DNA from 4 places in the Paenibacillus sp. NMA1017 genome. Region 2 is predicted to be linked to each of the others. Evidence: riboswitches for the same ligand, from Rfam matches in the RefSeq annotation. Region 2 holds a riboswitch; each other region holds the start of a gene.
The links. A riboswitch is a leader RNA that binds a small molecule or an ion and turns the genes downstream of it on or off. The one in region 2 is predicted to bind cobalamin.

Region 1: another riboswitch for cobalamin. It lies ahead of metE (5-methyltetrahydropteroyltriglutamate--homocysteine S-methyltransferase); the one in region 2 lies ahead of AC5ELV_RS04400 (ABC transporter substrate-binding protein).
Region 3: another riboswitch for cobalamin. It lies ahead of AC5ELV_RS09640 (ABC transporter substrate-binding protein); the one in region 2 lies ahead of AC5ELV_RS04400 (ABC transporter substrate-binding protein).
Region 4: another riboswitch for cobalamin. It lies ahead of cobJ (precorrin-3B C(17)-methyltransferase); the one in region 2 lies ahead of AC5ELV_RS04400 (ABC transporter substrate-binding protein).

The regions. Positions count from the first base shown of each region.
Region 1 covers NZ_JBZXYR010000003.1:415,723-423,801, forward strand. The annotation lists gene metE (5-methyltetrahydropteroyltriglutamate--homocysteine S-methyltransferase) at 1-1,938, opposite strand, end outside; cobalamin riboswitch at 2,099-2,294, opposite strand; gene nrdG (anaerobic ribonucleoside-triphosphate reductase activating protein) at 2,478-2,975, opposite strand; gene AC5ELV_RS10650 (anaerobic ribonucleoside triphosphate reductase) at 2,972-4,921, opposite strand; gene AC5ELV_RS10655 (AbrB/MazE/SpoVT family DNA-binding domain-containing protein) at 5,216-5,686, opposite strand; gene AC5ELV_RS10660 (glycoside hydrolase family 3 C-terminal domain-containing protein) at 5,921-8,079, shown strand, end outside.
Region 2 covers NZ_JBZXYR010000001.1:934,050-942,128, forward strand. The annotation lists gene cobS (adenosylcobinamide-GDP ribazoletransferase) at 1-475, opposite strand, end outside; gene cobU (bifunctional adenosylcobinamide kinase/adenosylcobinamide-phosphate guanylyltransferase) at 472-1,038, opposite strand; gene cobT (nicotinate-nucleotide--dimethylbenzimidazole phosphoribosyltransferase) at 1,035-2,105, opposite strand; gene AC5ELV_RS04390 (ABC transporter ATP-binding protein) at 2,149-2,982, opposite strand; gene AC5ELV_RS04395 (FecCD family ABC transporter permease) at 2,979-4,025, opposite strand; gene AC5ELV_RS04400 (ABC transporter substrate-binding protein) at 4,022-5,029, opposite strand; cobalamin riboswitch at 5,236-5,428, opposite strand; gene AC5ELV_RS04405 (histidine phosphatase family protein) at 5,551-6,309, opposite strand; gene cbiB (adenosylcobinamide-phosphate synthase CbiB) at 6,354-7,325, opposite strand; gene cobD (threonine-phosphate decarboxylase CobD) at 7,315-8,079, opposite strand, start outside.
Region 3 covers NZ_JBZXYR010000003.1:188,414-196,492, reverse strand. The annotation lists gene nikC (nickel transporter permease) at 1-398, opposite strand, end outside; gene nikB (nickel ABC transporter permease) at 413-1,342, opposite strand; gene AC5ELV_RS09640 (ABC transporter substrate-binding protein) at 1,358-2,938, opposite strand; cobalamin riboswitch at 3,157-3,356, opposite strand; gene AC5ELV_RS09635 (hypothetical protein) at 3,735-4,019, shown strand; gene AC5ELV_RS09630 (hypothetical protein) at 4,595-5,278, shown strand; gene AC5ELV_RS09625 (hypothetical protein) at 5,786-5,956, opposite strand; gene AC5ELV_RS09620 (nucleobase:cation symporter-2 family protein) at 6,138-7,445, opposite strand; gene AC5ELV_RS09615 (xanthine phosphoribosyltransferase) at 7,439-8,056, opposite strand.
Region 4 covers NZ_JBZXYR010000003.1:442,277-450,355, reverse strand. The annotation lists gene cobK (precorrin-6A reductase) at 1-744, opposite strand, end outside; gene AC5ELV_RS10780 (sirohydrochlorin chelatase) at 741-1,844, opposite strand; gene cobJ (precorrin-3B C(17)-methyltransferase) at 1,946-3,742, opposite strand; cobalamin riboswitch at 4,054-4,239, opposite strand; gene AC5ELV_RS10770 (LOG family protein) at 4,297-4,851, opposite strand; gene AC5ELV_RS10765 (uroporphyrinogen-III synthase) at 5,179-6,030, opposite strand; gene AC5ELV_RS10760 (GerAB/ArcD/ProY family transporter) at 6,132-7,280, opposite strand; gene AC5ELV_RS10755 (hypothetical protein) at 7,322-7,546, opposite strand; gene AC5ELV_RS10750 (Ger(x)C family spore germination protein) at 7,539-8,079, opposite strand, start outside.

The DNA.
Region 1 (8,079 bases), on a different contig from region 2:
GACGGTGGCTGTGGTCACAAGGAAGGCTTGAACCGCCCAGTCCAGATACGCTTGTTGTTGCTCTTTTTTCAGCGGAAGCCCTTCACGAATTGCAGGCTCATCGACTTGAATCATGCCTATGCCCGCTTGTTCCAGTGCCTCTACCTCTGCCCGTAATGCCAGAGCCAACTGTAAAGCAACCTGACTGCGTGGAATATCATTACGTTCGAAGGACCAGTTCAAAATGGTCACCGGGCCTGTAAGCATTCCCTTAACAGGCTTGGAAGTTAACGATTGGGCGAATGCCGTTTCTTCCACAGTCATGGGCTGATCGAAGGAAACGTCTCCGTATATAATCGGCGGTTTGACACAGCGGGAGCCGTAGGACTGCACCCATCCGTTTTGCGTAAAAGCAAAGCCGTTCAGCTTTTCGCCAAAAAATTCAACCATGTCGGTCCTCTCAAATTCCCCATGTACAAGCACATCAATGCCAATGTCCTCTTGGATATCAATCCATTCCTTAATTTGCTGTTGGATGAACGTTCGATATTGCTCGGCAGACCATTCTCCTTTGCGATAGTGCAGGCGGGCCTTGCGGATCTCGGCGGTTTGCGGGAAGCTACCAATGGTCGTTGTAGGCAGAGGAGGCAATTTCAGCTTATTTTGCTGAATCTCACGACGCTCGGCGAAAGGGACGCTGCGTGACAGAGGCTCTTTGGCCAACAGGTCGGCTAGATCGGCCGCTGTCTGTACGCGTGCCGCTGAACTGTTAAAGCGGGCTACTGCATCTGCACTTTGTCCAAGCTTGGTGAGTGCGGATGGATCGTGTTTGCCAAGTGCAGCCGTTAGGACGGCGATTTCCTCGAGCTTTTCATCAGCAAAGGCCAGCGCTTGCACCAGTTCTCGATCCAGCTTGTGCTCTGCTTCCAGACTGACTGGCACATGCAGCAGACTGCATGATGGCTGCACGATAAGCTGCTCGGCAGGGGCTTGTTCTGCTAACTGACCCAGTAGGGCAGCCACAGCGTTCAGGTCGCTGCGCCATATATTGCGCCCGTCAATGACCCCAGCGCCCAGCGTTTTTCCTTTAGGGAAGCCATGCTGCAATATATGCTGAAGATTTTCGCCATCATCATACACAAAATCAAGACCCAATCCCTGTACCGGAAGTGCGGACAGACGCTCATAATGGTCCAGGCTGCCAAAGTAGGTTTGCAGCATTATATTTAAAGTGGGCGCAGCTTGAGTCAAAGCTTCATAGACTTCCTGAATAATGTCCAAATCCTCTGCCGGGAATGAGGTGGTCAGGACAGGTTCATCGATTTGAACCCACTGAACGCCTTCTGCCGCTAGTTCAGACAGAATACGGGTGTACAGTGGCAGGAAGCTTCGTACGATGGTGGCCAAATCCTTACGATCATAGCCTTTGGAAAGGGTTACGAATGAATAGGGGCCGATGAGGACCGGTTTCCCATCAATGCCTAGTTCTTGTTTTGCTTCACGATAAGCCTGTAAAGGTTTATTTTCAGTATACACCGGGACTGCGTTTGCCAATTCAGGAACGATGTAGTGATAATTGGTATTCATCCATTTGGTCATTTCACTGGCGGTTGCTCCCTTCTGTCCACGAGCAATCCCGAAATACACGGACAGAGGAACCGGACCCGCGGGACGATGGTTGAACCGTTCGGGTACAAGACCAAACATCACAGATGTATCCAGCATGTGATCGTAATAGGTGAAGTCTCCGACAGGAATGCGATCAATCCCCTTGTCACGCTGCTTGCTCAGATGCTCCAATCGTAATCTTTTCATCTCCGTTTGCAGTTCGCTTTCGTTAATGCTGCCGTTCCAAAAGCGTTCCAGTGCTTTCTTCCATTCCCGGTTTTCGCCGATACGCGGATATCCCAGATTACTGCTAATTAAGCCGGACAATTCAGGCCATTCAATAACGGACATGTACTTTTCCTCCTAGCGGGTAGCTGTTTTATTTTTACGTACCAAAAAAGGCATTCTTCCCCCCAAAGTTAAAAATAAGTAGGGGAAAGAATGCCTCCGTGATTAAAAATCAAAAATACGGCGACTGCTCTTAACACCTCCCTATCTTCCGTAGGTACTTGCGATGTTGTTAAAATAGGCAGGTCTCCTGACTTACGGATCATGACTCTCAGCATTCCTTCCCGGTCTGTGGACCAGTGGATATATGAACAGCTGAAAGTTCCCCGTTTACAGTGGCGGGACCGTGCCGGATTTGCACCGGCTTCCCTTTTAAGCCTGATCTGAATAGAACAGACACCTATCTCCAAGCTATGCGGTTAAGGTATGACGAATAATTATGCACTCGTATACTTGTTCACCATCATAAGTGAAACTTACAGGATGCGCAATAGAAACTCCAATGGAATCTGTTAGCTATATGCAAAAAAGACAAGCCTCACCCGAGATGGGGACTTGTCTTAGATTAGATATAGCATCTTGCTTGCTGGGTAAGCATCGCCTTATGTCAATGAAACGGTATAGCCTGCCTGAATGCTGGCTTTTACATCTACCAGACGCTGGTTGCGACTGCCCCGGAAGGGAAGGGTCAGGTCCTTTTGCTGTTCTACAAAACGACCATCTACAATCACATCGCACAAAAGCGCTAGCTCCTGTCGCTCCTGATCTGTGAGTAGATCTTCATAGACAAAGCCAGTGTAAGCCCACACGGTTCGGTCGGGACAGGCCTCGCGGAAGTCACGCACAAATTGCGAGCATTCTGCTGCTGAGAAAAACGGGTCTCCCCCGCAGAGAGTCAGTCCATCCAACAACGGATTATCCATGATGTCACGAATGACTTCCTGTTGTCGTTGGGGGGTGAATGGCTCACCTGCACGGAAGCTCCACGACGCTGGATTAAAGCATCCGGGACAGGCGTGACGGCAACCGCTAATGAACACGACGGTGCGCAGGCCGTATCCTTCGTTCAGAGATTCCGGAATGTAGCCACACAAATTCACTTATGTTTCACCCGGTCTCGAACCTCTGCCTGTTTTGCAGCATTAAAGCGAACGGTATAATCTCCTGTCAGATATCCGGTTACCCGACGTAAGCGCTGAAAGTGTGTGTGCTCCTCATCTGTGCCACATTGGGGGCAGCTTGTCCCGATAATCCCTTCATAACCACATTCCGTACAACGATCCACCGGATGGTTGATGGAGAAGTAGCCGATGTTCTGATGCAGCGCGTACTGAACAATTTTAAGAAACGCATCCGGGTTATTCCGCGCATTGCCGTCCAGTTCGATGTATGAAATCGCACCAGCGTTGCATAGGTTATGGAACGGAGCTTCCAAGCTGATTTTACGAGCAGCCGGGAGCGTGTAATACACGGGAATATGAAAAGAATTCGTGTAATATTCTCGATCATTTACCTCAGGAATAATCCCGAAATCACGTTGATCCAGCAAGGTGAACTTGCCCGACAGACCTTCGGCAGGCGTAGCGAACAATGTAATATTCAAATTGTGATATTCACTCATTCGATCGCAATACACGCGCATAGAAGTGATGATTCGCTGTGCCTCGCGGTATACGAAATCATCCTCCCCGTGGTGTTTTCCGTATAGTGCCTTCATGCACTCAGCCAGTCCGATGAATCCGATCGAAAGCGTACCGTGTTTTAGTACGCTTCCCACCTTATCATCTGGTGCCAGTTGTTCTCCACCTTCCCATACCCCTTCGCGCATCATAAAGTCCGAGGCTTTGGCAGGCTGGCTGGTCTGGATTTGATAGCGATGGATTAGGCCATCCACCGCAATGCGCATAACTTCTTCCAGTCTCGCATCAAAGCGATCACGGTCAGGTGCCAGGCGTTTGCCTGTGCAAATACCATACTCAATGCCAAGCCGCACCAGATTAATGGTATTGAAGGAGAGATTTCCCTTGCCACTCTGCCGATTTCTACCGAAACGGTCAGAAATGGTGCGGGTACGGCAACCCATTGTCGCTATAATGGTATCCGGGTCATCAGCACGGTAAAAAGGCAGGTTAAAGGTGGCATCCACATTCACAAAATTGGGATACATCCGTCTGCTAGAGCATTCTACCGCCCGTAAGAACAAATCATAATTGACGTCGCCTTCTGCCTGATTGATTCCCTCTTTGCATTGGAAAATATGCTGTGGAAAAATAGGAGTTTCCCCGCTACCCAAGCCGCGAATCGTGGCCTCCAGCAGCGATTGAGTAACAAGCCGTCCCTCAGCAGACGTGCACATCCCGTAATTCAGTGAAGTGAATGGAATTTGTCCACCCGCGCGACTGCTCATGGTGTTCAGGTTATGAATGAGCGATTCAGCAGCCTGCCGGGTTTCCGTCTCCGTCTCTTCGCGAGCGAATGCGTATGAACGAGGGCAGACTTCTTGCAAATGGGGATTGGCCATATGTAGTTCATCGTCAGTCAGACTGGACTCTATCTCTTCCTCGAACAGCCGAAGTCCCTTGCGCAGATGCTTGCGGAAGGACCGGGCAACGTATGGGGCAAGGTCCCAATCTATTTTATTGGCGGAGACACCTCCGAATTGGCTATTTTGCTGAGACTGGAATATGATGGCAACTAGTGCCATAGCAGACATAATCGTTTGCGGTGTGCGCACAGAGCCATTGCCTGTATTGAAGCCGTCTTGCAGTAACCGGCCAAAAGGGATAAAGATACAATTCGTAGTTCCGAGTGCATATTGGTCCAAATCGTGAACATATACATATCCGTGGTCAATCGCGTTCGTCAGTTCAGGCGGAAGTACCCGCAGGCGCGCATACCATTTGGCATACTCGGACCCAAGCTTGCTCATTTTGCCGCTGAACGATTCTCCATTCAAATTTGCATTCTCCCGCAGCATGTCCAGATCTTGTGCCCCAATGACCCGCTCGCCGATGTCGTATAATTGATGTTCCTCCAGCACCTTCATCGTAAAACCCTCCATATAGTAAAATATATATATTTTTCACAAAAACAACATATTGATGATATCTTGTGTTAACCAATTGTTTCGATCTATATATTGTATATACGTATACATTGAGAGTATGTGACTATTGTCACATTGATAGGAGTGGCCGACACGAAAAAGCCAGGTATAGAGTAAGGGACACATCCGCAGATATGCGCCTTACTCTATACCTGGCAATCGAAGTTGTGACAAAAAAATGAATAGGGTCGTCAGTACATTGTGTATGATCTTGGGATATTGTTTTGAGAAGATTTAAAGTAGCTTTTTCAACTGGGACACCCGGCCTTGAGAAATATCTAGCATTTCGGCATACACTTTTTGTGGCAGGTTCGGGTGTTCCTGAATCAGCTTGCGTAGCTTTTTTACCATTTCACCTTGTTGCACTCTAGATTGCTTGGGTTGCCAGGTTGTGTTGGTTCGGGTCGGCTTGGAATGTTCTTGAGCCTGGATAGCATCGGTGCTTGTGGCATGCACATTTTCATCGGTCTTTAATCCCTGGATGCACTCTGCGCAAATAAAGCTGTCCCGAAAATAAGTTAGATGATCCACCGCGCCACAAAATTTGCAGGAGACACCTGTGTATTTTCTTAATACAAATCCTTCTTCATCTACGAAGAATTCAAGCGAATCACCGATATTGATATCCATCGTGGTGCGCATTTCCTTAGGGAGTACAATTCGCCCCAATTGATCCAGAGGCCTTGTCATTCCGGTATTTTTCATTAGCGCTTCCTCCTTCCATGATATATCCTGATTATACCAAAAAATATTATTTTTAGCTTTGTATATTGAAGGTAAAATACAACTTTTTTTGCCTTTATGCTGCGGATGCTCTTTTATCCAGTATAGGATGTTTTCGGTATTGTTGCCGGGGTACTCCTTTTTAGCTATGATATATTAAAACGCTTTCATAAAAGAACTTTTTATCATCTTAATTAAGATAAGGAGATGACGGATATGAGTCATGAAACAACGGGTATCGAATATTTATTTCAAGATCCGAAGATTCATCTGGACGAGCGTGTATGGGATCTCGTGTCGCGACTAACTTTGGAGGAAAAAGTTGAATCCATGTTGCAATACCAGCCGGCCATTGACCGATTGGGAGTCGCAGCTTACAAGCACGGTACGGAAGCGGCACACGGGATAGCGTGGTTGGGTGAGGCGACTTCATTTCCTCAACCAGTAGGATTGGCATGTACTTGGGATACGGAATTAATGCGCCTCATCGGCTCTGTTATCGCAGATGAGGCGCGTGTCTACTATCGTCGTGATCCCAAATTAAACGGTCTGACCCTGTGGGCACCTACGGTGGATATGGAGCGTGACCCGAGATGGGGGCGGAATGAGGAAGCTTACGGCGAAGATCCGTATTTGACGGGAGAGTTGTCGAAAGAGTTAGTCAAGGGGATACAGGGGAAGCATCCGGTATATTTGAAGGCAGTTGCCACATTAAAACATTTTCTGGGTAACAACAATGAAGTGGACCGGGGAAGCGGCTCCTCCAGTATAGATCCACGAAACCTGCGAGAATATTACCTAAAAGCCTTTGAGAAGCCTTTTACGGAGGGCGGCGCCCAGTCGATGATGACTTCTTACAACCTGATTAATGGAACGCCTGCTACGTTATATCATGGGGTTAACGATATTGTCAGGGACGAATGGGGGATGGACGGCTTTGTCGTAAGTGATGCGGGTGATGTCATGGGGATTGTCAACGATCATCAGTATTACGATTCCCACACGCCAGGTGTGGCCGAATCTATTCGGGCGGGAATTGACAGCATTACAGATGATGCGGAGCTCTCCAAACAGGCGATTCGTGAAGCCTTGGCGCAAGGAACGCTACAAGAAGAAGACTTGGATCGGGCATTATTCCATACGTTCCGTGTTCGTTTTCGTTTGGGGGAATTTGATCCGGCTGCAGACAACCCCTATGCCTCGATCGGAGAGGAAGCTCTCATGACAGAGCAAGCCCGTGAATTGTCGTTGCGTGCGGCGAGGGAGCAGATCGTACTGCTTAAAAATGAGCATGAACTCTTGCCATTGGACCCTGCCCGGTGCGGCAAAGTAGCGGTCATTGGTACGCATGGCAATGAGGTGTACCGCGACTGGTATTCCGGTACGCTGCCCTACCGGGTTACACCACTGGAGGCGATTCGTACCAAGCTGGAAGGCGAGGACGAGAAGGAACGCGTCGTGTACCGTGATGCCAAGGATCGCGTGACCTTGACGGCGTCGAATGACGGAGCGAAGCTCGTAGTTGATTCTTCTGGCGAGATGCGGCTATCCCAGGATGGAGAGCCCGCGGTATTGACCATGACGGATTGGGGCTATGGCAGTGTGACGTTACATGATGAGCATCTGGGTACTTACGTGACGAGTGATGAGGAGACGCTCCGTGTGACAGCTGATGAAGCGTATGGCTGGTATGTCAAAGAGGTCTTTGGGCTGACTCCTGTTGGACAAGGAGAGCATCTGTGGACGACATGGAACGGCAAACCAGTGATTGCCGGAACGGAGGGCTCATTAAAGGTAGTGGAGGCTGAAAAATCTGCACTTAACGCTGTAGAGAGTAACGCCTCGAAAGACTCGACAGTTTCAGGACAGAGCCATACAACATTCCAGGTAGAGACGGTGTCAGATGGTTTAGCGGAAGCGATAGCCGCTGCGCAAGCGGCAGATACAGCAATTGTATTTGTTGGAAATCACCCGCTTATCAATGGAAAGGAAGAGAATGACCGCCCAGGCTTGGAACTGGCAGCTTCCCAGCAACGGCTTATCGAGGAAGTGTATCGCGTCAATCCGAATACGATTGTGGTTCTGACGGGCAGCTATCCATTTGCCATCCCTTGGGTTCAGGAGCATATTCCAGCGATCGTATACACGTCTCATGCGGGACAAGAGCATGGTACGGCAATAGCGGATGTGTTATTTGGAGATTATGCGCCAGCGGGGCGTTTGAACATGACTTGGGTTCAGAACGAGGATCAATTGGGCGACATCAAAGATTACGATATTATTCGCGGCGGTCGTACCTATCAATATTTTGAAGGTGAATCCTTGTATCCGTTTGGCCATGGATTGACGTATTCGCCTTTCGAATATAATGACCT
Region 2 (8,079 bases):
GCTTCATTGCATGTACCATAAACCAGCGGCTCCAAGCCATTGGAAGCAGCAGCAAGCCAGACACATTCCGTTCAACCAGCACCGTATACAGCAAAGAAGCCTTGAGCATGAGCAGCAACACACAAGCAATAACGCCCATCGCCCCTACACGGCTATCCTTCATAATCTCCAGCATCCGCTCACGGGATCGGTAGCTGAACAAGGCATCAGCCGCATCCATCCACCCGTCCAAATGCAATCCACCCGTCAACCAAACCCAGACAACAAGAGTAAGAATCGCACACGGCAACGGCGGCAGCACCATAGAAGCAAGCGCCGCAAAGCCCCAGACAATGATGCCAATAACCACTCCCACCAGCGGATAATAACTTGCACTGCGTTTAAGCAAATCCGGGGAAAAATCTAATTCCGCCTTGACCGGAAGACGCGTTAAAAATTGAAAAGCCGCAGCAACAGCCTGACGTTCGCGGCTCATAGCTTATATTCCAACTGTTTGAGTTCTACGGGAATGCCCGCCGTCACCAAAAATACTTCATCGCAAAGACGGGCAATCCGCTGATTCATAACCCCACTCAAATCCCGGTACAGCCGACCAAGCGGATATTCGGGCACTATACCGTCACCAACCTCGTTGGTGACGATGACGAGCTGCCCTGGATACTGCTCCACAGCTGCCGCCAGTTCGTCCATGGCGGCTCTGGACGCAGCTTCGCCGTCCTCGCCTGCGGCCAGCAGCACGTTCGACAGCCACAGGGTCAGGCAGTCGACTAACACCATAGGCGCGGGTGATGGCTGCGACGCTTGATCGCCGCCAAGCCGTCGCAGCAGCTCCGGCAGCGCCTGCGCTTCCTCCAGCGTCTGCCAGTCGTACTCGGCAGACTCACGCTGGGCCCGATGAAGGGCGATGCGCTCCTTCATCTCCATGTCATAGGCTTGCGCCGTTGCAATGTAGCAGGCGCCAGGCGCGCGCGACATGCATAATCGCTCGGCAAAGCCGCTTTTCCCGCTGCGTGCCCCGCCGGTCACGAGCGCTTTCATCGCTGCGCGGCTCCCTGACCGTCCGATACGCCTGCATCGGCAAAGGTCGCCATTTCGCGCATAATGCGGCACGCCGCATCAATCAGGTGCAAGCTAAGCGCACCACCTGTGCCCTCCCCGAGCCGCATGTCCAAATGAAGCATGGGCTCCAGCTTGAGCTGGCGGAGCACCGCCGCGTGCCCGCGCTCGTCCGAGGCGTGCGAAGCAAGCATGTACGCAGCGCTTGCAGGCGCAAGTGCACGCGCTGCGAGGGCGGCTGCGCCTGAAATAAAGCCGTCCAGCACGACTGGACAGCGATGTGCGGCTGCGCCGAGGATGACTCCTGCCAAGGCGGCAATCTCCAGACCGCCGACCTTAGTGAGCACGTCGAGCGCATCATTTGCATCTGGCTGGTTCACGTCCAATGCGCGGCAGACAACCGCTATTTTACGGGTAAGCCCAGCCATATCTACACCCGTTCCTCGGCCTACGATAACTTCCGGCTCCAGTCCGGTGAGAGCACATACGACCGCAGCGCTGGCTGTCGTATTCCCGATGCCCAGCTCTCCGGTAACGAATAGCCGTGTGCCACCTTTGACCGCTTCTGCTACGGCTTCAGCTCCGGCCAAGACCGCCTGTTCCGCTTCCGTACGCAGCATCGCTGGCCCTTTAGCTATATTCGAAGTACCCATGCGTATCTTACGGTTCACCAGATTCGCGTGAGCGACATCTGCATTCACGCCAACATCTACCACCTTGACATCTGCGCCCGCATAGCGTGCCAGCACATTAATTGCCGCGCCACCTGACAGCATGTTATACAGCATTTGCTGTGTAACCTCAGCCGGAAAGGCACTGACTCCCTCTTCACACACCCCGTGATCCGCAGCCATGACCATAACCGTTTTACGATCAAATTCAGGCTTGTCCACTCCTGTAATTCCTGCTAGCTTGATGGCCACACTTTCCAACTTCCCAAGACTTCCCGGTGGCTTTGTTAATTGGTCCAAATGGGCTGAAGCTGCCGAGGCCGCCACCCCATCCGGCTGGGCAATGCTATCGATCAGCTGACGCAGCTTGTTGTTCATACCTTCCACTCCCTGCTCTTTTTAAGTGTGTTTCATCGTTTATTTAATCTGCTGTATCCGAAGCGCTCCTGCGCAGCAAGAGCTGCGGCACACCGCTATCAGGATGCGGAAGCATCACAGGCTCAACACCGTATACTCGTCGAATCCGATCCTCGGTTAATAACTTCGATGAGTCTCCCAATCCTTCAACCATCCCATCCTTGAGTACAAGCAAATCTTCGCAAAATTGGGCTGTCAAGTTAAGATCATGCAAGACCGCAATGATCGTCACGCCCGTTTCTTGGCGCCAATCTGCCAGCAGTTCCATAAATTCAAGCTGATAGCGCAAGTCTAGGTAGGTCGTAGGCTCGTCCAGCAGCAATATTCGTGGCTCTTGCACCATCACCTTTGCCAAGGCTACACGCTGTCGCTGTCCCCCACTCAAACGGTCCAATGCTCTGTCCGCCAGCGTGGTAAGTCCCAATCGCTCCAGCACGCGATCCGTGATCGCCTCCACATCAACACCCTTTTCCCTGCCTAGCCAGTCCTGATGAGGAAAACGTCCCATTTCTACGACTTCCCTAACGGTGTATCCCACTGGAGGAAGCCCTTCCTGTTGGAGTACGGCTATGAGTCGGGAAAGCTCTTTTCTGCTGTAGCTACCGACCTTTTTGCCATAGATATGAACGTTGCCTGAAGTTGGCTGATCTACACCGGAAAGCAAATGCAGCAAGGTTGATTTTCCACTGCCGTTTGGACCAATGATCCCCCACCAAGTTCCTTCGTCGACGCTCCAGCTTATATTCTTTAACGCATGGAACTTTCCATAGGCACGTGTCAGACCCACTACCTCTAATGCCCGATTACGCACCTTCTGTGATTCACTTTGTTCTGTCACAGTAGTTCCCCCCTGCGCAGCTTCTTGTTCCGGTACAGGAGATATGCGAAGAACGGTGCCCCAACAAAGGCCGTCATTACGCCCAGAGGAATTTCCGTAGGGGCTAACAACGTGCGAGCTGCCGTGTCTGCCCAAGCCATAAAAATAGCTCCACCGAGCGCAGATAATGGAACAATCATCCGATAATCAGGACCTGTCATCAGACGAATGATATGCGGTACAACGAGTCCCACAAAGCCAATCACTCCACATACCGAGACAGCGGCTGCTGTCAGCAGCGTGGAAATAATCAGAACAGATAGCTTCGTGGCATCTACATGAACTCCCATGTGAGCCGCCTGACGTTCACCCAAAGCCAAAATATTCAGCACACGTGCCCGATTCCATAGAAATACCAGTCCTATGACCACATAAGGTAAAAGGATTCCGGTATATGACCAACCGCGCAGACTAAGGCTTCCCATCGTCCAGTACAATATTTCATTGACCGTCTCCTTCGACATGGCTGTCAGAAAGGAAACAACCGCTCCCAGAAAGGATTGCATCACCACTCCCGACAAAATGAGACTTTGTGTCGGAATTTTCCCACCTTCCCGTGCCAACGTCAGCACCATCCACAGCGTGAGCATTCCGGTCGTAAATGCCACTAGCGGCAGCGTCCATATGCCAACAAATGAAAATTGAAGGCCCCAATAGATCAGAACTGCCGCTCCTACCGAAGCCCCCGAGGATACCCCCAGTGTATACGGATCAGCCAAAGGATTACGCAGCACACCCTGAAATCCGGCCCCCGCCAGCGCCAGCGCTGCTCCTACCAACATTCCCAGTAACACTCGTGGCAATCTGACCTTCAAAATAATCTGCTCTGAGGATGTATTCCAATCCGGTTTAAACGTATCGCCTAACCACGGAAGGTGGTTAACCAGAATGCCCGTGATCTGGCTGACCGGAAGCTTGGCCGAGCCGATGCCAAGACAGAGCAGCAGCGTCAGCAACAGCAGGACAAGACCTGTCCCTCCAAAGCCGATCAGTTTACGGTTCATTTGAAAATTTCAGGATACACGCCCTTGGCCACTTCCTTGAGACCTTCCGTTACGCGTGGACCCGGACGACTGATCAAATTATCATCCACGGCAAATACCCGGTTGTGGCGAACAGCCGATATTTGATCCCACCCACTGCGAGCTTTAATGATTTCGCCGAGCGTTTGACCCGTTTTGTCGTCCTTGACACTTTTGCTGTACAAAATCACGTCAGGGTTCGCAGCAATAATATTTTCTTCACTAATTTGGTACCACCCCTTCTGCGTGGCACCTACATTTTCGCCGCCCGCCAACGTAATCAGCTCGTCCATAAACTCGCCTTTACCAACTGTCCAGCCTGGTGAAAACTCGACGTATACCCGCAGCTTCTGCCCTTTACCGATATTTTTAACTCCTTCTTTCACTTCCGCTACATCTGCCCTCATCTTGTCAGTCACCGCTCTCGCTTCTTTCTGATGATCGGTGATTTTCCCATACAATTCGATGTTAGCTATGACATCTTCAACTGTCTTCGGTTCCGTTTTAAAAATCATAATTCCCATATCGCGCAGCTTGGTCGTAGCCTGTTCACTAAGTGATATCCCTGCAAAAACGACTTCCGGGTTAGCAGCAATGATCGCCTCTTCGTTCGGTTTCATAATACCGCCCACTTTAGGCTTTTTCGTAGCTGCTTCCGGGTAATCAGAGTAGTCGGAGACGCCAACTATTTCCTTATCCAACCCAATGGCGAACAGCGCCTCGGTTTCTGCCGGGGAGACGGAAACGATTTTATCCGGCGCTTTTTTGAATGTAAATTCCTGTCCTGTTGCATCCTTAACTGTGAGTGGGTAAACTGTTTTGCCCGGAGGCTCTTGTGTGGTTACGGTCTGTCCTGGCTGCTGTGCAGAAGTCTGATTATCTTTATTTTCAGCATTTTTTCCATTAGCGCCACATGCACTCAGCACAACTGCCAAAATCAGAACCAGTAGACCTGTTGTCCAAACCTTTATTTTTTTTCCTGCCATGATTTGCACCCCTTCATAAAAAATCGTTAAGAGCGTTACTTGAACATCAACAGATATCTTCTAAATCCAGCCTTCTTTTCCTATCAAAAAACCCCGTATCCTCATATCAGGACACAGGGGTCACGTTAGCGCAGATCGTGCGCAGGCGGCAGCTTCTTTCCGCACGGACAGTCACTGCGAGCACGTCATCCTTTCCTCGAAGGATTATGGTGACAGGCGGACGGGCAGGTATCCTGACTTATGGTAAGATGCATGTCCTGAAATTCCTTCATATGCTTAGTAGCACATAAAGCAGGACTAACCGGCATGTTTCCATTTACAGTGGCGGGACCGCGCCGGACTTACACCGACTTCCCTTTTAACAGCGTAGGCAAGGAAACCTTAGTTTCATCACGCTGCGCTGACCTCGTCTGCTGGATATTTGATGTAGTGGTAGTCAAGCCGTTCTTTTACTTGATGATTATAGGTTAAAAAGAGGCGGCTTACAACCCAAACAGCCTCTTTATCCGCTGGTGTCTAACCTAATGAGGAAGCATTTCTGCTATGTAATTGTGCGGTCCTGCCAGCCTCAATTGAATCCTAAATGCATCTCCCGGCTTCGGATTCAGACTCCAAAAATCATGGCCCGGTATCAGCATGCAAGCCAACTGACGAATTACGCCACCATGTGTAACGACCAGAACAGAGGGTGGCGCAGCAGTCAAATCCATAGGTTGAACTTCCATAGCAACACGCCATTCATACAGAGAGTCAAGAAATTTGCGCAGACGATTTACAAAATCTGTCCAAGACTCTCCTCCAGGTGGGGTGATCCGTTGCGGCTCATCAATCCAAGCCCGATACAACGACACTTCCTTGAGCATGTCATACGTTTTTCCATCCCACTCGCCAAAATGAAGCTCTCGCAGACATGGTTCCATCATAGGAGACATAGTAGATAGGGGATCTCCAGACGTCAATTCTGATTCTGGCACAATGATCTGCAAGGTCTGGCGACATCGCATTAAATCGCTGCAATAGATTCGAGCAAAGGACTGCCCCTGCAATTTTTCCTGCAAAGGCTTTAATTCCTGTTCTGCTCCTGGTAGCAAACCTAAGTCGGAGTGTCCCAGATATCGACGTTCCTTGTTCCATAAGGTTGTGCCGTGACGAACTAACACGAGTTCCATGTCCCAATGCAGATCTTCTTTAGCATCATACGGCACCTTATCCTCCTGTAAGTTCGGACTTTGTACGTATTCTACCGTCCTTTTTGCTGCTATATCTTGTTTCAAGATCATGTCACTTCCTGCTCGATCATTATTCAGTGTGTCACTCCTCACCCTCACCGCACCCATCCCAAGGCAAAACACCCTGCGGCTCCTAACAAACACAATCCTACAAACATGCTGGACACGGCAAACATCAGCTGGATTGTATGCTGTATATCTTTCGACTCTAGCGGTCGTATCCAATCGCCCATGTATGCACGAAAGGAGCGCACGCCATGATATACATTATATCCTCCAAGACGAATCCCCAATGCACCAGCAACAGCTGATTCCGGGAAGCCACTGTTCGGGCTTGGGTGCAGACGAGCATCTCGCCTGACTGTGCGCCAGCTTCTTGCAGCATCTCGTTTGTACATCCACGCCGCTACCACAAGCATTGCCGCTGTCAGGCGTGCTGGAATGTAGTTAGCCACATCATCTAGACGTGCTGAAGCCCAGCCTAAATGTAGATACTTTTCATTTTTGTAGCCAACCATGGAATCGAGCGTATTCACAGCACGATAAGCCAGCGCCAAAGGTGCCCCCCCGATCAAGGCATAAAAAAGCGGGGAAATAATCGCGTCCACGATATTTTCAGCGACCGTTTCAACCGTACCGCGTACAATCTCCGGCTCAGCAAGTTGCTGCGTATCCCGCCCGACTATCATGCCCAGCTCCCGCCGTGCCACAGCCAGGTCATCCGCCTGCAACGCTCGGTAGACTGCCATTCCTGCATCCTTTAGTCCTTTGGAAGCAATCGTAGTCGCAATCAGCACCATTTCTGCGCCGACAGATAACCACGGATGAATCCAGGCAAGCAATTGCAACAGCGCCCAGGCGAGCGCAAAGGAGCCTCCCGCCACAATGAGTGGAAACAGTATACCCGCACGTTTCAGCCCTCGGTCACTGCGGACCTGGCGGCGAATCACTTTTTCCAATGCCGAAATGGCATGTCCCATACCGATGACTGGATGCGGCAACCACCTCGGGTCACCGATCAGCCTGTCCAATAGATAGGCTGCCAGGATAATCAAGCTAACTGTCACGCCGCTGCTCCTCCTCCAGCACTTCACCCAATACAGATAGCAGCCTGTTATTGGCTTCTGCATCCTTGACTGCAATCCGAAAATGGCTCGTCGTCAGTCCCGGATACATAGCACAGCTACGTATAAGGATTCCGCGTTGTCCAAGCGCCTGCTGAATAGCCGATGCGCTCCACGTACCCGGCGCCCTTGCCAGCACGTAATTGGCTTCACTAGGAACGACACCGCAGCCCCATTCCGCCAAGGCGGTCAACAGGCGGCTGCGCTCCGCAGCAATCAGCTCCTGCGTTCGGCGCTCATATGCTTGCCCACTTCTCAAACACGCCTCCCCAGCCAGCAACGCCAATCCATTCACACTCCAGGTCACCTGTTTGGCCGTCATTCGCCGGATATAGTCCGGATGAGCAATCGCATAGCCCAATCGCAAGCCAGGAATGGCATAAAATTTAGTCATTGACCGGATCAAAATCACATGAGGATAACGATCCAGCACAGGCAGCAGTGAGATTCGCCGTTCCAGCGGGATAAAATCAATGAATGCTTCATCCACCACCAGCACGGTACCCGTTGTGCCAGCCGCCTCTGCCAGCTCGCACAGCTCCTGCTCACCATATTGCACACCGTTTGGATTATTCGGCTGCCCGAGGAACAAAACATCTACCTGCTCCATGAGCTGAAGGATGTCCTCCACGTCCGCCTTCCATTGAAGCGAGGCCTTCCCATACACCCGGTTGACCTCAGCTCCGAATTTGCCAGC
Region 3 (8,079 bases), on a different contig from region 2:
GGGCCCAAAATGCCCACAATCGCCACCGTTAAAATAATATCAGGAAAAGCCAGTACGCCGTCGATTCCCCGCATGATCACCTGATCTACACGTCCGCGCACATAACCAATGAGCAACCCTATAGGCAGACTGAAGCACAGCGTAGCTACAGTAATCGCACATGCGATTAGCACGCTCGTCCGAATTCCGTAAATTAGCCGTGACAGCACATCCCGGCCCAGATGATCCGTACCGAAAGGATATTTCCGACTGGGTGGTGCCAGACGGTTCAAAAGATCCACTTGAAGAGGATCATGAGGAGCGACCCATGGAGCCAATAACCCAAGCAGTACGATCAGGCCAAACAGTACGCCTCCTGCCAGCAGGCTCCCTTGAAAGGAAAGCCGTATCTTTTTCATTTTCAGCTTCCCCCTTAACGCAAACGCAGCCTCGGGTCTATCGCCGTCTGGACCACATCCACCAAACACTGAACTCCTACAATTAAAAATACGGCGAAAATAACATACCCCTGAATCACCGGATAATCTCGCTGTGTAATCGCATCTATAAAATACTTGCCCAACCCCGGCCATGAAAAAATGGTCTCTACGATGACATTACCTGCCAGCATAAATGATAGATTGGTACCTAGCAGTGTAATCATAGGCAGAACCGCATGCTTAAATATCTCAAAAAACAGGATATGCATACGGGAAAAGCCTCGAGCCTTCGCTGCTTTCACAAAATTCCGGTCGCCCAGCTCCAGCATTTGAGCGCGCAGTACACGGGCTTGCACAGCTCCCAAACCTGCGCCAAGAGTCAGCGCTGGGAGCACTAGATGTGTCCAGTCCTCCCTTCCCATGGATGGGAGCCAGCCCAAGCGAACGGAGAATAGATAGATTAACAGAAAGCCAAGCCAAAATGAGGGGATCGACGATCCCAGCAGGGCGAACAGCCTGCCCAGACGATCCAGTGGACCGCTAACTTTTAGCGAGGCAGCCAGCCCCATCCCCAGCGTGATCACCGTCATGACAGCAAAGCCCGCAGCAGCTAGCTCCACAGTAGCAGGCAGTCTGTTCCACAGTTCGGCTAGCACCGACTCCTTGGATACATACGAGGTGCCCCAATGCCCCGTGAACACATCACGCAGCCAGTTCACATATTGAATATGAAGCGGCTCGTTTAAGCCCAGTTCCTGCCGTAGCGTCGTCAACGCCTCCTCAGAGGCAGGGACATTATGCGCGGTGAGCAAAATGGTAGCAGGGTCACCAGGAGCGAGCCGCATCAGTACAAAAGTCAGCGTGGATACAACAAATACAATGATGAGCAGCTGCGCCACACGTTCCAGTATAAAACGAATCATAGGATACGCCGCTCGTTATTCCGCAATATCGGATTGCGCCGTAATGTAATAATACTCAATCGGATGCGGTGTAAAACCCTCCACCCCTTTTTTCACGCCAAACACATTGTCAGGATGCACAATGAACGACTGTGGCAAATCCGTATTGATGATATCCAGCGCTTGTAGTGTCACGGCATTACGCTGCGCTGTATCCTTCGCCAACTTCAAGCTGTTCAGAATACTCTCCAGCGGTTTGGAACTATAACGGCTTACATTGGCTTCACTTTTCGAAGAATAAAACATGTCCATAAAATACTGCGGCTCTCCTGTATGAGCAGTAAGCATACTGTACATAGCAAAATCCCAATCGTTTTTGGTCAACGCCTCGTCGATATTTTCCACCTTGCGAATTTTGACCTGGATTCCCTCTTTCAGCAATTGGCTTTGGATGACCTCAGCCATAACGGAGAGCTCCGGACGCTGAGGGAAAGTCAGCAGCGTAACCTCAAACGGCTTGCCTTGCTTAGTCCATGTCCCTTGGGCGTCCTTCTGCCAGCCATCCTTCGTTAACAACTGCTCCGCCGTTCCGTCCAGCGCTTTACGCTCAACTTTACCGAAGGGAAGAATGCTCGGGAACGGACTGCTTGCTTCCGTACCAAAGCCCCTCATGACGGCGCTCACAATCGATGTGCGTGGAATCAGGCTGTCCACCACCTTACGGTTCGCCGCATCCTTGAATACTGGCGATTCCATATTGTACACGATCATATGAGTGCGCAAGGACGGAGCCGACAGTACTTGTAGCTTGTCGTTCTTTTTCAGTACCTCTGCGTTATCAACCGGAATATCTGTCGCTACGTCCACCTCGCCGGATTGCAGCGCCATCAGGCGCGAATTCCCATCCGTAATGAACTTCATCGTCGCTTCAGCCAGTCGTGCCTTCTCGCCCCAGTATCCGTCATAACGCTCTACGACCAACGATTGGTCCTTGTTGAATGCTTTAATTTTAAAAGCGCCTGTCATCGCTGGGTAACTCTGCTCATCTTTCATCGATGCCACATCCAGTACAATCGTAGATGGATCAGCTAGATTGGACACCAACGCCGCATTCGGCTGGTTTGTCGTGATCTTCAAGGCCAGCGGGCCGCTTACATCAATGGACTTCACATTCAGTAAATCCTTCGCCAGATGGCTTTTCTCGATAGAGCGTAGCAAAGACGCTTTTACACTTGCTGCATCCATACTCTTTCCATCATGAAAAGTGACTTTATCCTGCAAGCTGAACGTCCAAACTGTAGGACTATCCTGCTTCCACTCCTTTGCCAGCCAAGCCACAGGCTCCAGCTTTTCATTCAAACGTACCAGTGTCTCACCTGCACCGGAACGCATCACATCCCAGCTATTATCTCCGTGCGGGTCAACGCCTGACGGTTTCCACGTATACGCCATTACCAGCTTTTTATCTGTCGCTGTTTGTTGTGCTGACGCGTTCTCACCCTTGTCGGAGCTATCCGACGTCTTATTGCTGGCACATCCCGAAAGAGCCATAACTGCCAGCAACAGCATCACCCCTGCACATACGAACCATGAACGCCTACTACGATTACTTATCATTTCATGAGTCCCCCTCTATCTTGTAAAAACATATAAACCTAACGCAAAACGCCAAAAAAAGCATTCCAGACCACATGATCAGCAGTCAGAAATGCTTTCATTATAAAATGTCAAAACTCACCTCAAAGCCAACTCTAATAATATAGAAAGGATCAGATCGGTTTCAGACATTCCGTATGCAGCACGCCTAACCACCTCCCCAGCATCCCGTGGGTCTGACAGTGATGTCAAAACAGGCAGGTCTCCTGACTCCAGGCGATCTTTCAGGCCTTCCCGGTTCTTCACAGTTCCAGTGGCTGTTCTGAAAGCTCCAGCAGTATTCTGCTGATGCCTGTATACAGTGGCGGGCCCGTGTCGGAATCTACCGAACTTCCCTTTTAAGTGAACACGCTCAACAACCATCTACAGGGTCTCAACAAAACCCCGTACATAGAGTCATCCGGCTCACACCTGTTTTCTTCCTTTATTTCTTATCATTAGGATTTACGATTATCTTATTTTGTTGTCACAAGCTTGTCAATAAATGCTGCACAATATTTTAAATTTGAACGATACGGCGAGAAATAAAGGTGATGGCTATTCATTGCGTGCACGAAATGACGGGCATTCCGTCTCCCTCATGATGTCCGAAAACTGTACCAGACTACTTAATGAATCTAAAAGAGAAGCATAAACGAAGATTTAGCAGCGAGATTGCAGATCAATTTGTACAAGCTATTAAAAAAGATACATTATTCCAAAGGTCTGAAAAAGCAGTTGGTTATTCCTTCTCCAAAAAATTGAGGAAGAAAAAAATTTGAAAAGCGACAAAACCAAAGAGTTGATCGGCAAATTAGTGAGCAAACCTTGTGGAATTTCTATTATAAGGGTAACAGCATTGGGAGCAGCTACCAAACAAAAGAAATATATTGTTGATTCTTCTCAGACAGCCTTTGAGACAAATTTAACTATTAGAGAATTTACCCGTAAAACATTCCTTAGTGATTTAGAGAATGAGTTTGAAAAGCTCCCGGTGATTAACCGGGGGCTTAATTTGTTAACTGACCATTTCCTTTACAAGCCATGTCAGCGTGCCGTTTAGGTGCCTAGAAGTCAAGTCATTTTTTAGCTAGTAAGTGAGTGAAGCGAGGGATCTTGCAGGTTGTTCACAGCGTCGTACTGTAAACCAGGACGAAGCGACGGCTTGCTTTTACGCTCGAAAAGTTGCGGAGCTAAAGAGTTTTGTACGAACAACCAAACGGGGAGGCACTTGCTATTGAATCGTCAGTTAATAAAAGGACGGTTGCGATCAATACGGCTCTCTTCTATCTTATTTTAAATTTTATCCATTAAAGAAAATTATTTACAAACATAAAATTTACAGGTAATATTTATTTATTCCTTCTTATGGATAAAAAAACAATTGTATACACGACTCCAGAGAGGAGACTTAATAGAAATGAGGTTGATAATGTTCTGAAAATAAAAGTAGATGCGGACACTGTGTAAAGTTGCAATGAGCCGTTAAGCGAAGAAGTTGTCGTCGTTGGTCCTTGAATAAAGGAATAATATATTCCTACCAAAAAACCGTAAGACAAATACTTAAACAGATTTTTTTCAAATTTACTCATTTCTTAGCCCCCAATAATATTTTTCGAAGAGGAGAATTTTAATACTATGAAACCATTCAAAGTCATGACTAAAACAGCAATGATTGCAGCATTGACAGCAATATTATTACCATATGGAGCCATTGCTTCTGCAAATGATGCGCCGAATCCATTGTCATCGACGATACAATCAGAAACCGGAAAATGGGAACCGACAGATGAAATAAAGGCCAAGGAAGGACAAGTCTACAAATATATCGATCCTAGTAGTGTTAACGATGATGTTTATTACTATTATGTCAATTACGACAATTTAAATCAAGAAAAAGGTAATAATGATAGAATTAGTACCCAATCCATTGGGGTGACTCCTATTGTTAAAACCCATGAAAATCTAGGTTATTGGGTTGATACAAACAATGCAATTCGTGTAAGTACATATACTGGGCCTGCTGCTGCAAAAATTACAGTGAAAACTAATATTAAAGTGAAAGCGGAAGGAGCAATAACAGGTGGTGTTAAAGCTATAGAAGGCACATTGGGTTTTGGTATAGAAGCTGATATTGGCCTAGATGATGAATATTCAATCAATGTTCCTAAAGGAGAAAGATGGGTCATTAGTGCTTTTCCACGATATGAAAAACATAGATTAGGAATGTATTGGCCAGCTCCATTCATAGGTGATCCTTTCATAGGTTATGTGAGAGTAGACAAACCTGTGGGAATTGCTTTCAGAGTAGAAAAGCACTAATCATATCAAATAAATTGAAATAAAAAGAGAGGCCGTTGCAACCAACACGGCTTCTTTTTATAGCGGAAAGTAGCGGGACTCTCGCGAGTCTACTCAGTTACTTTGGACTGGAGCTGTGGCGTCCGAACGATCTATTGCGTTCAAAGGACTTTATATCATACCTAGACAGGGTTACACGAAAGAATGTCAAATAGAGCGGGCAAGTAAAAGAATGATGAAACAGGATTGTAATTCGTCGTGACGGACAATTAAATACTTGGTACTACGGGCTTTTTATTGACAAGCACGGAGGGTGATGAAATTAACAAGACAGCGAAATTTGAGGATTGGAAGACCAGACATATGCACTCACAAAACTCTGGGTTTTGGAATTTAATTTTGTATGGAATCTTACTGTATCAGCATAGGGAGGCATTCACTTTATCTATCTGCTAACGCATACGGTTCGAATAATCTTCCGTGATTTTTGCTAGGATAAAAAACCAACACGTTTCCAAAGAATATTTTCTATCGTCCACGACTTTCACGTCCGATAATCATAATTCTGGCCCCCTGCTTTAGCTTGTCCAAATCCAGGAAATAGAGCAGCCTCCTTGTTGACGATCCGCGACTGTTGCACACCTGCTTACGCTGGCTGCGAACCAATGTAAGCAGCTTCGTTAGGTTATAGCTGTCCAACTCCAAACTCCATCAATTCGGGTGTGCTGCGCCTTGCTCCGGCCAGCCTGACGCCTGCCGTAATAGATACCAGTTTGCACAGCCTATCTTCTCTGCTCATCTTCCCTGGATAACTCCATGCCAAAAAGCCGGAAAAGAGGCATACGCCCTCTTTCCGGCTATCTTTATTTATACCTAATGATCAAACCTTCTGTGGAACCTCCTGAACCGTCACGCTTTTGGCCGATTCCCCTTGTTTTCTTGTCAAAACGATGTTCAAGACAATCGCTGTAATCGAGCCCGAAACGATACCATTCTGCAACAGCATTTTGGCAAAGCTCGGCAGCTGGTCGAACATTTGTGGCAGAACGGCAGAGCCTAGGCCCACGGCAATACTGCATGCTGCGATCAGCAAATTGCTTTCCTTCCGTAGATCCACTTCTGACAAAATAGACATGCCTGATGCAGCAACCGAGCCGAACATGACGATCATCGCCCCGCCCAGCACAGCGTTAGGAATCACTGTCGTTAAGGCAGCCAGCTTAGGCAGCAAACCGAGAACAACCATGATACCGCCCGCAGCAAAAATAACGTTCCGCGATTTGACGCGTGTGAGTGAGATCAGACCCACATTTTGCGAGAAAGCTGTATAAGGAAACGCATTAAAAATACCCCCAAGCATAATCGCAAGTCCTTCGGAACGCAGGCCATTGACGATCTGCTTCTGCTCCACCTTCTGATCAATTGCCTTGCCTACTGCCAGATAAACGCCCGTAGACTCGACCATGCTGACAATATTGACAATAATCATCGTACATACCGCCATAATGCTAAACTCTGGCTTACCAAAATAAAATGGCTGTGCAACACTCACCCATGAGGCCTCCGCCACAGGAGCAAAATGTACCATTCCCATCGCATAAGCGACTACCGTGCCCGCGAACAGACCGATGAGCACGGAAATCGAGCGCATAAAGCCCTTTGCTAACCGATTCACAAGCAAAATAACCAGCAAAGTAACTAACGCCAACAGCAAATTGCGTGGCTGTCCAAAGTCCGAACTGCCCTGGCCCCCTGCTACATTGTTCATCGCCACCGGAATAAGAGATAGGCCGATAATCGTAACGACCGAACCCGTAACGACCGTCGGGAAAAAGCGTAGCAGCTTACCATACAACGGTGCTGCTAACACCACGAATATACCGGACAAAATAATAGCACCATACGCTGTCGCTAAATTTGAGGTCGAAGCAATCGCGATGATAGGCCCTACTGCCGTAAACGTGCAGCCTAAAATGACAGGCAGTCGACTACCGAAAAAGCGTGTGCCCATAATCTGTAATAACGTAGCAATCCCGCAAGTGAACAGATCGGCAGCCACCAAATAAGCCATCTGGGCTGGGGTCAGGTGCAATGCTCCCCCTACAATTAGAGGTACAGCAATGGCTCCAGCGTACATCGCCATGACATGCTGGAAGCCCAGCGCGAATAACTTTTGTTTACTTAACATCCCACATTCTCCTTAACGGGAGGAATTACCGCGCCAGCTTCCTCTATAAAATGAACCTCGCCTGGTGCCATGGAAGCGATACGCGCAAGAGAGCGCACAGCAATGCCTCTTTGCTCCAACAATCCACGGCCTTCCTGGAAGCTCTTCTCAATCACACAGCCAACCCCGGCCAGCTCCGCACCTGCTTCCTTCACGATATCCGTAAGTCCGACCAAGGCTGCGCCAGTAGCCAGAAAATCATCTACAATCAGCACATGGTCGCTGGCATCGAGATATTTTTGAGAAATACTCACCTGATAGGTTTCCTGCCGAGTGAATGAATGAACCTCTGCGAAGTATACCTGCTCATTCTGCGTGATTGCCTTCTTTTTCTTCGCATAAATGAACGGGACCCCCAAGGCAATGGCTGTTGCCATAGCAAATTGGATACCACTAGCTTCAATGGTAAGCACCTTGGTGATCGGGGCACTGCCGAAAAGGCGTGCGAATTCCTTGCCAATCTCCAATGCTAATGCTGTATCTACCTGATGATTCAAAAATGAATCTACCTTTAATACAGTATCAGACAAAATCTGTCCCTCTTGACGAATACGTTCCTCCAAAACTCTCATTATGCGAGTATCGCTCCTTCTGT
Region 4 (8,079 bases), on a different contig from region 2:
GTCGATAACTCCGTCGAAATGATCAAATACTGTGCCAAATTCCACTTCCGGCCTGGAAATCAAAAGTACGTGAATCCCCAGCTCCAATGCAGATTGAACCTTTTCATCCACTGCCCCCGTGCGTCCGCTTTCCTTGGTGACCATCACGGTCGTGCCATAGTGCTTGTACAATGCTTCGTTCATCTCGCGGGAAAAGGGTCCCTGCATGGCAATAATATTTTTTTGCTCCATGCCCAGTTCGCCGCATTTCTCCATATTGTCCAGGCGCGGCAGCATGCGTATAACTAGACGAATCTCCGGGTCTCCGAGCAAATGCTTGGTGAACGTGCCGAGCGTCTTACTGCCCGTCGTAAGCATTACAGAGCCTTTGATTTGCTTCGCTTGTAATGCGGCCTCCTCATAGGAGGGCACAATGTGGAGCAACGGATGATTGTCATATACAAGTCCTGTCCGCTCATAGCGAATATAAGGAACCCCGGACTCGCGAGCGGCTGTCATCGCATTCGCGTGTGCTTCTTCCGCAAAAGGATGACTGGCATCAACAACAGCCTGTATTCCCTGATCCCGAATCATTGCAGCCATTTCATCGGCTGTCATTCGGCCTGTACTTACGTCTAGTCCCGCTTCAGACAAGCTAGCCGCCGCGCTTTCGGTTACGACTGAGGTCAATACGTTGAAGCCATTGTCACGGATTTGCAGCGCCAATTCCCGAGCATCGCTCGTTCCGCATAGCATGAATATCATGAGCCCTTCACCTGCCCGCTTCCGTTCACTACAGATGGTATATGTGAATGCTCGTGATGGTGATCATGGTCATCATGGCTGTGAGCATGGACATGCTCATGAGTGTGATCGTGGCTGTGTGTATGGTGATCATGATGGTCGTGCTCATGTGCATGATGATGGTGATGATGCTCATGATCGTGCTCATGATGGTGATCATGCTCATGATGGTGATCATGCTCATGATGGTGATCGTGGTCATGGTCGTGATGATGATGGTGGTGCTCCTGCGCCTCCAAACGGAACTGGCAGTTATCACAATTGGCCGTAACCTTGCCGAACAAGCCTTCCTTAGCTCGCTCCAGCACCAGTTCAATCAATTGGGGATGGAACCCAAAATATCCGCCCATCTCCACTTGTAATGCAGGGTGAGCCTCGGCAAATTCCTGGGTCATTTCTCCGATGCGCTTAATCAGCACACCCGTGAACAGAAAGTAGGGAAGCACGATAATCTTTTTGGCCCCCAATCGTACACAACGCTCCAATCCATCGGGAAAAGAAGGCTGCGTCACACCGATAAAACTGCTCTCTACCCATGTATAAGAAAGCTGCTCCCACAGCATACGAGTGATTTTGAAAAAGTCACTGTTCGCATCTGGATCGCTACTTCCGCGTCCTAATACAAGTACCGCCGTTTCCTCGTCGGATACCTCGGCAAATGCCTCTACAGCGCTAGTCATTCCCGCTGGAACTGCAACCGGACGGGCCTCTTTCAAGCGGCTTTGCAGAATGCTGACGATTTTTTCGTGAACGCCAATCGGACGTCCGTATACAAATTCCACCTGCGGATATTTCGCCTTTGCCCGGTCAATAGCCATCGGAATATCAATTTTGGCATGTACCGCTGCGAACAAGATAATCGGAATAAGAACGACACGCGTCGCCCCTTTCTCCACACATGTTTGCATTCCATCAGCAATGCTGGGACGTGCCAACTCCAAGAAACAGGTTTCCACGCACATATCCGGTACCCGATCTGCCACTGCTTGTGCAAATTCCAGCAGTTCCTGGTTCCCCTCCGGGTCCCGACTTCCATGTCCAACCAACAATATTGCATCCACTGCTGTTGTTTCCTCCTCTTTAGTAGGGATAGCCTGCATGACGCCCTATTTTATATATATGCTTGTATCCAGTTCATCAGGCCTCCAACCTACTCAACCTACTAATCACCACAAACCGCATTCACTTCTACCATTGCTGGTGCATCTTCATGCCGGAACCCCGCAACGACACCTACACGCTTAAAAAATTTATGAAAACGCTCATTCGGATGCCCTTTTTCCTTATATTCAGCGATGACGTTCTCCACGATGTCAGTAATCTGGTCACCCGGAATTCCTTCCGCTACAGGCTGAGCGGCATGAGCATTGCGGCCGAATTTTTTGCCACCGAGGAAGAGATCATACCCTCCCTTGCGATAGACGATTCCGATATCCTCCAGCACTGCTCCATAGCAGGCCATACCGCATCCGTTCAAAGCAATGCTTGTTTCCTTGGGTGCCTGTAATCCGCCAAGCACAACCTGTAAATGCTCAGCCACAGGCACAGCGTCATCCTTCTCCATATTGCAGAAGTCGCACGCCTTCACCTTAAACACATCGCCAATCGGCATGACAATGAATCGTTCATCCCGCAGCCGTCCGACCAGTTCCTCGGGGTCTGCACACGGCACGCGCAGCACGATCTGATGATCCGGCGTGTATTCCAGCTCGCCGTCATCACCCGCTACCTCGGCGAGCAGCGCCATCTGGCGAGCGGTGAACTTCTTGTTTCCCACACCCGGGGAAACGCCCACCTCAAACAGCGCAGGCTTGCCAAAGCCGCCTGTCGCCATCCCGGCCGTGGCCCCCGCTCCGGTCACCGCTGACGTTCCGGCGGTGCTCTCCGCGGTAGGCGCTTGCCCGCTCCAGCGAGCGTTGGCTTCGCCCGGCAGCTTGCCACCGACAGCGAGGCGGCTTAGTGCCTCTGCCGCCAGCGATGCCGGGGCCGTGCCGGTTTGCACAGCAGTCGTTGCCTGCACGGCAGCCATCGCTTGCGGGCGTGCCTGCGTGGCAACCGCAGCGCCGCTCGCGGAGGGTCCAGCGGGCGTAGTCGGGGCTGCTCCTGCCTGCGTTGTACCCTTTTGCGCGCCCAGCGACCACGGCTCCGCTTCCGTGCGGAGACGCTGATGTGGCTTGAGCGCCTGCTCGGTCGCATCCAACGTGTATTTGCGTTGATATCCGCGCGGAGTCACGATCAAACCGTCATACACCGTCGTCGAGGAGTTACCGATGATTACGGTCGTCAGCATCCCAATGTCATGGTTCAGCATATCTTCCAGCGTCGTTACAATAACTTGCTGACGTTCACGATAAGCGCTCTTCACTAGCCCAACCGGAGTTTGCGGATCGCGGTAACGCAGCAAAATGGACTGCGTCTCCACAATCTGGCGGGTACGCCGACCACTGCGCGGGTTGTATAATGCAATCACAAAATCGGCCGAAGCCGCAGCTTCTACACGCTTTACGATCGTTTCCCACGGGGTCAGATGATCACTCAGACTGATCGTGCACGCATCATGCATAACTGGCGCCCCCAACAGTGAAGCACAGGACTGAATAGCCGAGATCCCCGGTACAACTTCTACCTTAACCCCGTCCTCGCGTCGCCAGCCTTTTTGCATCAGCACTTCGTACACCAGCCCTGCCATACCATAGACTCCTGCATCTCCACTGGAAATGACAGCTACCTTCTTGCCCATCTCTGCTTGGCGAACCGCCTCCTGCGCACGGCTCACTTCCTCTGTCATCCCTGTGCGTACAATCTCCTGTCCGTTCAACAACGGACGGATCAAATCAACGTAGGTGTTGTAGCCGATAATGACCTCACTTTCGGCCAGCGCATCCAGCGCCCGTTTTGTGATATGTTCCATATCTCCTGGTCCAAATCCAATCACCAGCAATTTTCCTAATGGGCTCATTGTGCTCCTCCTATTCATCCTTTTCAGGGCAGCTATGCTATCTATTTCAATGATTTATGGACATCCTGTAACTCAAAAAAACCCCATCCTGCCCGGATGGGGTTTCTATGTACGTATCTCTCATCAGACGAACAAACAGCGTAAGAAGACACGATTTGTCTTCCTCCAGCCTGCCGTTGTTTTCCATCTGTCTGTTTACGCTTCAAACGCTGCTGCACGTTCATATCCACGCAAACCTCTAGCCAACATGGAAAAAGCAACGTGTGCCTGATTTCCTGATTTCGTACACCCATCCTCTCCGCGAAGGTTAACGGTGCATACAGATCAAGGTAGGTCTCCTGGCTTGGCATCAACGGATTCTTTCGTCTTCCCCGTTTTTCACGAGTGACCATTTAAAAAAATCCTCTTCCTTACAGTGGCGGGACCGCTCGGGATTTGCACCCGATTCCCTGTTACCCTTTGCTTGACCGCAAAGGCACCTTGTCTGTCCGCTATTTGATTATGGGTCTTATCATAACCTTGCCTCAATCAGTTGTGCAAGCACGAAAAACGCTTTATTTCAAGTTCTCTGCTTTATTTTTTAACATATGTAGCAATTCGTCCGGGTCCGCAGAGATACTTAATAATGCTGGGTGCTCAGCCCCGGTAAACCCTTCTTGCACGCTATGACGCACCATTTCTACTAACGGGTCAAAATATCCATTCACATTCAGCAGCCCAATGGGCTTGCGATGAATGCCAATTTGCGCCCAGCACAATACCTCGAACAGCTCCTCGAAGGTTCCCAAGCCACCCGGAAGGGCGATAAACGCATCGGCCATCTCGCTCATTGCCGCTTTACGCTCATGCATGCTTGCTACCTCAATAAATTCGGTAACTCCCCGATGAATGATCTCTGCATCAAATAACAGGGTAGGCATAATGCCAGTGACCTGACCGTCACCCGCCAGCATTCCATCCGCCACCTCTCCCATCAGCCCCCTGCTAGAGCCACCATAGATCAGACGAATATGATGGCGAGCCATGGCTTCCCCCAGCTTGCCTGCAGCCTCAACATATACCGATGAATGTCCAGGTCTGGACCCGGCAAATACGCAAATAGAATTCATTAACGTCTCAGCTCCTGTCCTAAGTCAGCATTTAGCATAATTCGATTCCCAACGCTCATAAGTACAATATATAGACGAACTAAAGCGCTTCGATCTATATATTGCTTATTTGAAAACGCTCTTGGGATTTATGCAAAATGCTCAAGTATCATGCATCGAAACTTATTCATTATATTAGATAAACATTTTCGCTATAACAAAAATCTTTGTCGATGCATGTCCAACAAAAAAAGATAAAGACCTCGTAGGCCCTTATCTTTATTTTACTCTGTATCCCGAAATATAAGTTCATTTTTCGCATACTGCATTTATAATTTTGATCTCATTTCAATGACCATTCACGATCTTCAGACCACAGCCATGCACCGAATCGTTATGTTCAAAATATTTGCCCAGCTCCACCATCATCGCGCCCATGCGCTCTTCGGTTGGAAACACGACTCGATCAATCCCTTCTTCCACAATGGACTGTGCAGTCACCTTCCCTACGGATACAGCAATCACATCCTCACGAAAAGCTTCCAGTAAATCCTCGATTCGATTTTGCTCTCTGGCATATTGGGCTAAAAATCGAATTTGCGGACCACTCGTGAACGTAACGGCATCAACATTACGATGGATGATATCCTCCAGTAACGCCTGCAATTTTGCTTCCTCAGGTGGGATATGTTTATAAGGAAGTACCTGGCGGGTCACTGCCCCCTGCTCGTCCAGCCATTTTACCAACCGTGGGGCTGGATCGCCATGCAGTTGCAACAGTACTTCTTTCCCCTTCAGATCGTATGGGGCGAAAGCTCCTGTCAATCCGATCAAACTTCCGTCCTCGTCTCGTACTGCTGGCGTAAAGCCACGCTTTTTGAGTCCATTGACCGTCTTGTAGCCCCGCGCTGCAATGTTGGAAGATTGCAGCAACTCCATAATCTGCTCGGCCACACCCATATCCTCTGCCATATCGAACAGAGCATCCAGCCCCATACCTGTCGTGAAGATGTACCAGTCCGGAGGGTGCTTCACCCATGATACAACAGCGTTGCGCAGCTCGATATCATCCAAAAAAACGGTGCCCTGGGCCGGGCGCTGTACTGGCTCCCCCCCCATCTTCACAACTAGCAGCGCCATTTCGTCTGCTTTACGGGGACCTGCAAGAGCGACTCTCTTGCCTGCCATGCGTTGTGCCATTCTGTTGCCTCCCTTGTAGAAGTCGTATTTCTTTCTACCAAGTATACAATCAGAGGGGTAAAAGACAAATAAGAATTACTTTTCCGATGAATACAGTAATCTTATAAGTGGGCGTGTCCTGTTCTGCCTCCCAACTGGTCTTTCTGTCTGTTATCCTGCTTTTCGCCGGATGGCCTATCACCGCCGCCTTCTTCTTTACGTTTGGGTCGGAGTAGCAACCATAACACAAATGGCATGAAGACAAAGAACATGACCATAACCACGGTCCACTCCCGGCTGAATTCATATATTTGTACAATGTTAGAGAACAGCATAAAGGAACAGACATAGCCCAACAAACCTACTGGCCAAACAATCAAATTCCCCCAGGCTGGAGCAAACATACGCTTGACAGTCAAACTGATGACATACAGATCAAACCCCATTTTCGTAAGCAGGGTCGGCACGGTAAGAGCGCCCACAAATAAATCGAACCGATCCAGAAAATCGGTCACTTGCAACTGACGCGCCAGTTCATACGAAGGATAAAACAGTCGTGACAAAATGGGAACACCGATAACCAGCTCTGCCAGTAACACAATTAGAACCAAAAAAACGGTTCCTGTCAGATGCCCAAGCCACGCGCTCCGTGGACTATAATTTTTCCCAAAAATCACAAAGGGCAACATCATAATGTCTGCCATATAACCAAGCATGCGCCAGCTCCCTTTGACCACTCCACCTACATCTGGATGCAAGAACGGTCTCAGTACCGCAAAATCCATATTACGTCCGAAAATAAGCGGCATGGTTAAGAGCGTCAGGATCATCAGCGGAACAAAAACTTCCGTCATATTCACGATAGTGCTAATTCCACCTTTAGCCATAAATACTAAAGTTAACAATATAATCAGAGAAATCACGACAATTGGGGTCAATGGCAACAGCGTAACCTGTACCAGGTCCGTAATAATTCTCAAATCCCTTGCAAATATAATCAGGAAAATTATAAGGTACACCGAGAGCAGCATGCGTCCTAGTACGGGATGAGAGCTTACTATGGCCTGAAGCATATCCTGATCTGGAAAACGCCTCCTAATTCTAAGCACCACATAAATCGGTAGGCATAGCACAATGGCGGCAACCATACAAGTCCAATAAGCATGCTGGTTTGCGTAATCTGCTGCCTGGGCCGGAGCATGTACAAGGGTAATACTGGCCTGCAGCAATACACCAAGCAACACGATTTGTCTGGTTGTGAACTGTTTCATAAAGGTACATCTCCTTTTGGCCCACAGGCATCCATTACACGTTACAACGTAGGGGGGAGCCACATGTCAATAAAACGGGTCAGCCATGTAGCCACATAAACGGAACTTCTTGTCGATGTTCCGTAGATCCAGATACCAATACTAATTACGTACAATACACGTGAGATCCATCGGTTGACGGCAGGTGCAGCGTTGAGACTTTTGCGGTCAATCAGATACATGAAGAGAATAGACAGCACCAATGGCAGTAGAAATACCTTATTCATTCTGAATATTCTCCTTTTTGACCCCAAATGGCTTGGTGATTGCACCAATATTTTCGATGTGTACGACCGGATCTATGGTGACCTCTGCCTTGGGATACAAATGATCCCATTGGGGTTTAATCCGCTTCCATTCATCTGGGCGACTTGTAATGATAACCCGGCCCAGACCAAGCACATCCGAATGATACTTTTGCTGAATAACACGAACAGCCTCTCCCAGTTCCTTCTTGATCTGCTCGGCAACCTGCTGTTCCAGCCACTTCAAGTTTGCCTCTTTGGAAATATCGAAAGTCGTCTCATTCTCTTTTGCATTTCCGTTGCAGTTTATATGAATGGTCATCCGAATCTCATCCCCCCGAATATTGGGTTCGATATTGACCTTATTTTCGATGAGATCTACGGAAATATAACCTTTTCCTTTGGGTGGAAGTACAAAAATTTCCGTATTCTTGGCCTGATTCATACCCAGTAGCAAAAACCGGCTTAAATGATTATCTATTATGCCGGTCACCCTGTCTTTGCGAAATACAGCC